2 regions of the Rheinheimera sp. F8 genome follow, and region 2 is predicted to be linked to the other one. Evidence: riboswitches for the same ligand, from Rfam matches in the RefSeq annotation. Region 2 holds a riboswitch; the other holds the start of a gene.
The links. A riboswitch is a leader RNA that binds a small molecule or an ion and turns the genes downstream of it on or off. The one in region 2 is predicted to bind manganese.
Positions count from the first base shown of each region.

Region 1: linked by a shared signal. The riboswitch ahead of ATY27_RS12295 (TMEM165/GDT1 family protein) and the one ahead of ATY27_RS04810 (TMEM165/GDT1 family protein) in region 2 are both predicted to bind manganese.

Region 1 is NZ_CP013656.1:2,744,090-2,748,878, reverse strand. It holds gene ATY27_RS12310 (YgiQ family radical SAM protein) at 1-1,219, opposite strand, end outside; gene ATY27_RS12305 (DUF6265 family protein) at 1,338-1,793, opposite strand; gene ATY27_RS12300 (hypothetical protein) at 1,962-2,570, shown strand; gene ATY27_RS12295 (TMEM165/GDT1 family protein) at 2,567-3,136, opposite strand; yybP-ykoY riboswitch at 3,140-3,323, opposite strand; gene ATY27_RS12290 (efflux RND transporter permease subunit) at 3,422-4,789, opposite strand, start outside.
Region 2 is NZ_CP013656.1:1,054,498-1,059,286, reverse strand. It holds gene ATY27_RS04815 (efflux RND transporter permease subunit) at 1-1,227, shown strand, start outside; yybP-ykoY riboswitch at 1,326-1,509, shown strand; gene ATY27_RS04810 (TMEM165/GDT1 family protein) at 1,513-2,082, shown strand; gene ATY27_RS04805 (hypothetical protein) at 2,079-2,687, opposite strand; gene ATY27_RS04800 (DUF6265 family protein) at 2,856-3,311, shown strand; gene ATY27_RS04795 (YgiQ family radical SAM protein) at 3,430-4,789, shown strand, end outside.

The DNA of each region.
Region 1 (4,789 bases), 1.7 Mb from region 2:
GAATAATGCGGCCTTCATGTTCGGTGATCGAACAGAAAGAACAGCCGCCAAAACAACCGCGCATGATATTGACTGAGGTTTTAATCATGTCATAAGCCGGGATCTTGGCTTTGCCATAGACCGGATGCGGCACGCGCTGATAAGGCAGACCAAACACGCCATCCATTTCTTCGGTCGTCAGCGGAAACGCCGGTGGATTAAGCCAAACCGAGCGGTCGCCATGGCGCTGCATAATAGCGCGGGCACAACCCGGATTGGTTTCCTGATGCAGGATACGCGACGCATGCGCATACAGCGGTTTATTCACGCTGACCTGCTCAAAGGCCGGCAATTTCACATAGGTTTTTTCCCACGGTTTTTGCCGTGGCGGCTGCACCAGGATCGGCTTGGCTTCAACTTCGGCCGGTTTAGACAAATCGATACCGGCCTGAGCAAATTCAGAATAACTGCTGCAACCGACGTCGTCAGCGCCATAGGGATTTGGCACCGGGTCGATTTTGCCGACTTTATCAATAGCGGTGGAATCAACACCACGCCAATCGGGCAATGGCTCTTTGCGGATCACGGCAGTACCACGGATATCCTGCAAAGTACTGATGGCTTCACCTGCGGCCAGGCGGTGCGCCACTTCTACCAGCGGCCGCTCGGCATTGCCGTAAATCAGCAATTCGGCCTTGGCATCAAAAATAATGGAGCGGCGGACTTTTTCCTGCCAGTAGTCATAATGTGCAATGCGGCGCAGACTGGCTTCAATACCGCCAATCACCACAGGTACATCTTTAAATGCTTCTTTACAGCGCTGCGAATACACAATGACCGCGCGATCCGGCCGCTTACCGCCTTCATTATTCGGCGTATAGGCATCGTCGTGGCGCAGTTTTTTATCCGCCGTATAGCGGTTGATCATCGAGTCCATATTGCCGGCAGACACACCGAAGAACAGCTTCGGTTTGCCGAGGCGCATAAAATCATCTTTGCTGTTCCAGTCGGGTTGCGCGATGATGCCGACGCGAAAACCCTGGCTTTCCAGCATCCGTCCCACCACCGCCATACCAAAACTCGGGTGGTCGACATAAGCATCGCCAACCACCAGGATAATGTCGCAACAGTCCCAGCCCAGCTTCGCCATCTCGGCCTTGCTCATTGGTAAAAATGGCGCCGGTTTAAAATTGTCGCCGCGGTACTTTGGATAAGAAAACAGACCGCGTTCGGCGGACATACGCTCGACCGGAGCGGATTTTCGGGATGGAACTGTGGTGCTGGTCATAGCCATGTCTCATGGGCCTCGAAAAAAGGTTGAGCATTATACTCAAGTATTCTGCTGAATGCGACTGCCATTACTGGCTGGTTTGCCGCTTAAATTTCAGCTGAAAGCCTTTGCCGGCGCCGTCTGACACATCCACGGACAAGCGGTCGTTATCTGCCTGATAGACCAGCCTTTTCGGGAAATCATGCGCCGGATTGTCGAACTGCAAGCGGCTTGCACTGCATTCAGTCAGGGCAAACGCCACCGGCAGCGGGTTGTGGCTGACCTTCGCCAGATAAAACCACTGCCCGCTCATCCGCAGCAGCCGCAATTCTTCACGTCCGGTCTCAGCACCGGCCTGATTAACTGTGCGGCCCTGCCCCTGCCAGTTGTTGACATCGAGTTTGCTCCACTGCTCCTGCCAATAACTGCCTTTTTGATTAGCGTCGCTTTGCCAGTGACCGGCAAGCACAGTGGCAGGCGAACATTCGGCCTGACAGGGCTGGCTCAACAACAGACTAAAAGGGATCAATACCAGACGCAGCATGATTTCTTTCCAAAAGATAAGGGGCGTTGCAGCAGACTATAGCGCTGGCCGCCCTGCGCTTCCACAATGCAGTTTTTCAGCCGCCACAGATGCCACAGCATATTAAGTCACTGTTAATTTTAAGCCGCCTAGATTGGCTGTGATCCCGCCACAATTCAGGACAGCCAAATGATCACCCGCAGCGTCTTACCCGGTTTGTTATTGCTCCTTTCGCCTTTTGCTTGTAGTTCCAGCCACGCCCACTCTGTCGTTTATGTCGATGACCCGGATGTGTCCTGGTTATCTCCATATGTCAGTTATGAAGCCAATGATCTTGGTCAGATCACCACCCTCGGCGGGTTGTTTCAGACCGGTCGGCATTTTCAGCTGGCGGTTGGCGTTGCGACTTACCAGAGTGACAATAACGGCCAGCATAACGGTTATCAGCCGGAGCTGGATTTTGTCAATCTGGACACCTCCGTACGGGTCGGTGTGTTTGACAACATCAGCCTGTATGGTGAAGTCGGTCTGGCGTTGGATGAACTGATCTTTGATGAAGAAGAGGAGGATTATTATGATCGCTGGGGTGGTCATTATGAAAAGATGGGACCGATTGACTGGTTCGCCGGCGTAGGCGCCGGCATCGAACTCAATAACCTGTCCCTGCGTGCTTTTGGCCGCTACCGCTATTTGCGCAGTTATGAGCAAGAATATCTGGCGGCGCTGGACCCTTGGGTCCATGGCCAGCCAGATGATGGTCAATGGTTTGCCGGCGTGGAGCTGAGCCTGCGGTTTTAAATCCAGGCCATGCCTTTTGCAATCGTCAGCACACCTAACAGCATAAACACGCCGCAAGCCACGCGGCGTGCCCAGTCCAGTGGCACTACTTCCAGAATATACTTGCCGAAATACACCACCGGCACATTGGCCGCCAGCATGCCCAGAGTGGTACCAATGATGACCAATGTCGTTGCATCATAGGTTGCAGCCAGGATCACAGTGGCAATTTGCGTTTTATCCCCAATTTCCGCGAGGAAAAACAACACGGTGCTGGCAGCAAAAGCCCCGTATTTCAGCATGGCGTTTTCTTCGCTGTCGTCTTTATCCGGGATCAATAACCACAAAGCCACAGCGATAAAAGAGCCGCCTAATAACCAGGCATGCCAACCCGCCGGGATAAACTGCGCAACCCAGGCACCAAACCAGGCTGACGCTGCGTGATTGAGTAAAGTTGCGACTAAAATGCCAGCCACTATCGCGCCACGGGCACGAAACCGGGCGGCAAGGAATAACGAAAGTAGCTGGGTTTTGTCACCGATCTCCGCGATAGCGACACCGGTAAAAGAGGAAATAAAAGCGTCCATTTGGGTACTCAGCGGGATTAAGCCAAAGACAACGTTGTGGCTCCCGCATTGGGCCACGACGCTGTCTCAGGTCTCATCAGAACATTGCTGTTGCAAGTCCCGCTGCCGCCATGTGCATTGGCACAAGTATGTTGACGGCAACCCATAAGCAGGGTGCTTATGGCGATTACTCCCCCAAGTCAGGAAGCGTGCATTCTAAGCAGCGGCAAAACGTCAGGCAAGTAAAATATGCAAATACAGAAACAACGGCAGCGCGGAACTATTGCGCTGCCGCAGACTGGATGATCAGCTTTCTGATTTCGCCGCTTTTGGCAGCCAGCGATCAGCACGGTTGCGCGCACGGACATTAAACCGGCTCCACCACATGCCGAGTCTAATTAGTCCCCAGTATGTTAATGGCACCAGTAACAAACTGGTCAGCGTCGAGAACACCAGCCCCCCAATGATCGCGATTGCCATCGGCGCATAACCGGGGCCACCACCACCGATAGTCGCATCGCCAAATGCCAGTGGGATCAAGCCTAGTACCGTGGTCGACACTGTCATCAGGATGGGCCGCAACCGCGCTTCACAGGCCTCAACAATTAACGGTACCAAGGCCGCGTCCGGCTGTTCCTCACGCATCTGGTTGATGCGGTCCACCAATACAATACCGTTGTTGACCACAATGCCCATCAGTACCAGCATGCCGATCATCCCCATGATGCCCATGGTTGTTCCGGTGACTAAAAATGCCCAGAACACGCCGACCATCGAGAATAACAGCGAGCCAATCACCGCAGTTGGCAATAACAGACTTTCAAACAACGCCGCCATCACCAGATAAATCATCGCAACAGCCAGTAGCATGTTAATTTGCATAATGCCCTGCGCTTCATCCTGATACTGGAAGCTGCCTTCAAACGACCAACTATATCCTGGCGGTAACTGCAGTTGTTCCATCACTTTTTTGATCTGGTCTTTCGCATCATCCATTTTCAGGTCTTTGTTCAGGTTCATGCCAACAGCGAGGCCGGTCTGCCGGTTAAAGCGGCGGATCTCACCCAAACGGTCACTGACCGTTAATGTTGCAACCTCGGCCAGGCGAACCACTTCGGTGCCTTGTTGTTTCACCGGAATAGATTCCAGTTCCTGTCTGGAGTGACTTACTTTTTCGTCGTACAACACCCGTAATTGCACTTCGCCTTGATCCAGGGTGCGGAAAGTTCGCAGGTTATTACCACGTAAGGCCAGACTAATCGCTTGCGCCACATTTTGGGCAGTCAGGCCCTGACGCTGTAATTCGTCGTGTTTCAGCCGGATCTGCAGCTCTTTCTGTCCCCCCTGCACTTCAGAACGCACATCTTCCAGCCCTTTAATTTGGCTCAGTACAGGCACCAGTTCCTGTGACAGTTTGGTCAGTTGTTGTGTGGAAGGACCCAGTAAATGCAGTTGCATCCCACCGCCGGCATCACCCCAGCCAAACTGTGGTTTTCCGCGCACCAGCACCGGCCAATCTTTACGGATCGCATCTTTCACCTGCTGTAATGGCACCGGTAATTTGTCGATAAACATGATGGTAGACACGGCAAATCCCGGTGTGTAATAGCTGTACACCGAATCGATATAGAATTTCTCTTTGTTGGCATACAAATAGGACTCCATCCGGCTGAC
Region 2 (4,789 bases):
GATGCGATCCGTAAAGATTGGCCGGTGCTGGTGCGCGGAAAACCACAGTTTGGCTGGGGTGATGCCGGCGGTGGGATGCAACTGCATTTACTGGGTCCTTCCACACAACAACTGACCAAACTGTCACAGGAACTGGTGCCTGTACTGAGCCAAATTAAAGGGCTGGAAGATGTGCGTTCTGAAGTGCAGGGGGGACAGAAAGAGCTGCAGATCCGGCTGAAACACGACGAATTACAGCGTCAGGGCCTGACTGCCCAAAATGTGGCGCAAGCGATTAGTCTGGCCTTACGTGGTAATAACCTGCGAACTTTCCGCACCCTGGATCAAGGCGAAGTGCAATTACGGGTGTTGTACGACGAAAAAGTAAGTCACTCCAGACAGGAACTGGAATCTATTCCGGTGAAACAACAAGGCACCGAAGTGGTTCGCCTGGCCGAGGTTGCAACATTAACGGTCAGTGACCGTTTGGGTGAGATCCGCCGCTTTAACCGGCAGACCGGCCTCGCTGTTGGCATGAACCTGAACAAAGACCTGAAAATGGATGATGCGAAAGACCAGATCAAAAAAGTGATGGAACAACTGCAGTTACCGCCAGGATATAGTTGGTCGTTTGAAGGCAGCTTCCAGTATCAGGATGAAGCGCAGGGCATTATGCAAATTAACATGCTACTGGCTGTTGCGATGATTTATCTGGTGATGGCGGCGTTGTTTGAAAGTCTGTTATTGCCAACTGCGGTGATTGGCTCGCTGTTATTCTCGATGGTCGGCGTGTTCTGGGCATTTTTAGTCACCGGAACAACCATGGGCATCATGGGGATGATCGGCATGCTGGTACTGATGGGCATTGTGGTCAACAACGGTATTGTATTGGTGGACCGCATCAACCAGATGCGTGAGGAACAGCCGGACGCGGCCTTGGTACCGTTAATTGTTGAGGCCTGTGAAGCGCGGTTGCGGCCCATCCTGATGACAGTGTCGACCACGGTACTAGGCTTGATCCCACTGGCATTTGGCGATGCGACTATCGGTGGTGGTGGCCCCGGTTATGCGCCGATGGCAATCGCGATCATTGGGGGGCTGGTGTTCTCGACGCTGACCAGTTTGTTACTGGTGCCATTAACATACTGGGGACTAATTAGACTCGGCATGTGGTGGAGCCGGTTTAATGTCCGTGCGCGCAACCGTGCTGATCGCTGGCTGCCAAAAGCGGCGAAATCAGAAAGCTGATCATCCAGTCTGCGGCAGCGCAATAGTTCCGCGCTGCCGTTGTTTCTGTATTTGCATATTTTACTTGCCTGACGTTTTGCCGCTGCTTAGAATGCACGCTTCCTGACTTGGGGGAGTAATCGCCATAAGCACCCTGCTTATGGGTTGCCGTCAACATACTTGTGCCAATGCACATGGCGGCAGCGGGACTTGCAACAGCAATGTTCTGATGAGACCTGAGACAGCGTCGTGGCCCAATGCGGGAGCCACAACGTTGTCTTTGGCTTAATCCCGCTGAGTACCCAAATGGACGCTTTTATTTCCTCTTTTACCGGTGTCGCTATCGCGGAGATCGGTGACAAAACCCAGCTACTTTCGTTATTCCTTGCCGCCCGGTTTCGTGCCCGTGGCGCGATAGTGGCTGGCATTTTAGTCGCAACTTTACTCAATCACGCAGCGTCAGCCTGGTTTGGTGCCTGGGTTGCGCAGTTTATCCCGGCGGGTTGGCATGCCTGGTTATTAGGCGGCTCTTTTATCGCTGTGGCTTTGTGGTTATTGATCCCGGATAAAGACGACAGCGAAGAAAACGCCATGCTGAAATACGGGGCTTTTGCTGCCAGCACCGTGTTGTTTTTCCTCGCGGAAATTGGGGATAAAACGCAAATTGCCACTGTGATCCTGGCTGCAACCTATGATGCAACGACATTGGTCATCATTGGTACCACTCTGGGCATGCTGGCGGCCAATGTGCCGGTGGTGTATTTCGGCAAGTATATTCTGGAAGTAGTGCCACTGGACTGGGCACGCCGCGTGGCTTGCGGCGTGTTTATGCTGTTAGGTGTGCTGACGATTGCAAAAGGCATGGCCTGGATTTAAAACCGCAGGCTCAGCTCCACGCCGGCAAACCATTGACCATCATCTGGCTGGCCATGGACCCAAGGGTCCAGCGCCGCCAGATATTCTTGCTCATAACTGCGCAAATAGCGGTAGCGGCCAAAAGCACGCAGGGACAGGTTATTGAGTTCGATGCCGGCGCCTACGCCGGCGAACCAGTCAATCGGTCCCATCTTTTCATAATGACCACCCCAGCGATCATAATAATCCTCCTCTTCTTCATCAAAGATCAGTTCATCCAACGCCAGACCGACTTCACCATACAGGCTGATGTTGTCAAACACACCGACCCGTACGGAGGTGTCCAGATTGACAAAATCCAGCTCCGGCTGATAACCGTTATGCTGGCCGTTATTGTCACTCTGGTAAGTCGCAACGCCAACCGCCAGCTGAAAATGCCGACCGGTCTGAAACAACCCGCCGAGGGTGGTGATCTGACCAAGATCATTGGCTTCATAACTGACATATGGAGATAACCAGGACACATCCGGGTCATCGACATAAACGACAGAGTGGGCGTGGCTGGAACTACAAGCAAAAGGCGAAAGGAGCAATAACAAACCGGGTAAGACGCTGCGGGTGATCATTTGGCTGTCCTGAATTGTGGCGGGATCACAGCCAATCTAGGCGGCTTAAAATTAACAGTGACTTAATATGCTGTGGCATCTGTGGCGGCTGAAAAACTGCATTGTGGAAGCGCAGGGCGGCCAGCGCTATAGTCTGCTGCAACGCCCCTTATCTTTTGGAAAGAAATCATGCTGCGTCTGGTATTGATCCCTTTTAGTCTGTTGTTGAGCCAGCCCTGTCAGGCCGAATGTTCGCCTGCCACTGTGCTTGCCGGTCACTGGCAAAGCGACGCTAATCAAAAAGGCAGTTATTGGCAGGAGCAGTGGAGCAAACTCGATGTCAACAACTGGCAGGGGCAGGGCCGCACAGTTAATCAGGCCGGTGCTGAGACCGGACGTGAAGAATTGCGGCTGCTGCGGATGAGCGGGCAGTGGTTTTATCTGGCGAAGGTCAGCCACAACCCGCTGCCGGTGGCGTTTGCCCTGACTGAATGCAGTGCAAGCCGCTTGCAGTTCGACAATCCGGCGCATGATTTCCCGAAAAGGCTGGTCTATCAGGCAGATAACGACCGCTTGTCCGTGGATGTGTCAGACGGCGCCGGCAAAGGCTTTCAGCTGAAATTTAAGCGGCAAACCAGCCAGTAATGGCAGTCGCATTCAGCAGAATACTTGAGTATAATGCTCAACCTTTTTTCGAGGCCCATGAGACATGGCTATGACCAGCACCACAGTTCCATCCCGAAAATCCGCTCCGGTCGAGCGTATGTCCGCCGAACGCGGTCTGTTTTCTTATCCAAAGTACCGCGGCGACAATTTTAAACCGGCGCCATTTTTACCAATGAGCAAGGCCGAGATGGCGAAGCTGGGCTGGGACTGTTGCGACATTATCCTGGTGGTTGGCGATGCTTATGTCGACCACCCGAGTTTTGGTATGGCGGTGGTGGGACGGATGCTGGAAAGCCAGGGTTTTCGCGTCGGCATCATCGCGCAACCCGACTGGAACAGCAAAGATGATTTTATGCGCCTCGGCAAACCGAAGCTGTTCTTCGGTGTGTCTGCCGGCAATATGGACTCGATGATCAACCGCTATACGGCGGATAAAAAACTGCGCCACGACGATGCCTATACGCCGAATAATGAAGGCGGTAAGCGGCCGGATCGCGCGGTCATTGTGTATTCGCAGCGCTGTAAAGAAGCATTTAAAGATGTACCTGTGGTGATTGGCGGTATTGAAGCCAGTCTGCGCCGCATTGCACATTATGACTACTGGCAGGAAAAAGTCCGCCGCTCCATTATTTTTGATGCCAAGGCCGAATTGCTGATTTACGGCAATGCCGAGCGGCCGCTGGTAGAAGTGGCGCACCGCCTGGCCGCAGGTGAAGCCATCAGTACTTTGCAGGATATCCGTGGTACTGCCGTGATCCGCAAAGAGCCATTGCCCGATTGGCGTGGTGTTGATTCCACCGCTATTGATAAAGTCGGCAAAATCGACCCGGTGCCAAATCCCTATGGCGCTGACGACGTCGGTTGCAGCAGTTATTCTGAATTTGCTCAGGCCGGTATCGATTTGTCTAAACCGGCCGAAGTTGAAGCCAAGCCGATCCTGGTGCAGCCGCCACGGCAAAAACCGTGGGAAAAAACCTATGTGAAATTGCCGGCCTTTGAGCAGGTCAGCGTGAATAAACCGCTGTATGCGCATGCGTCGCGTATCCTGCATCAGGAAACCAATCCGGGTTGTGCCCGCGCTATTATGCAGCGCCATGGCGACCGCTCGGTTTGGCTTAATCCACCGGCGTTTCCGCTGACGACCGAAGAAATGGATGGCGTGTTTGGTCTGCCTTATCAGCGCGTGCCGCATCCGGTCTATGGCAAAGCCAAGATCCCGGCTTATGACATGATTAAAACCTCAGTCAATATCATGCGCGGTTGTTTTGGCGGCTGTTCTTTCTGTTCGATCACCGAACATGAAGGCCGCATTATTCAAAGTCGTTCACAAGAATCTATTTTGCGTGAAATTGAGGAAATTCGCGACAAAGTACCGGGTTTTACCGGCGTGATTTCCGATTTAGGTGGTCCTACCGCGAACATGTACCGGCTGCGCTGTAAAAATCCAAAAGCAGAAC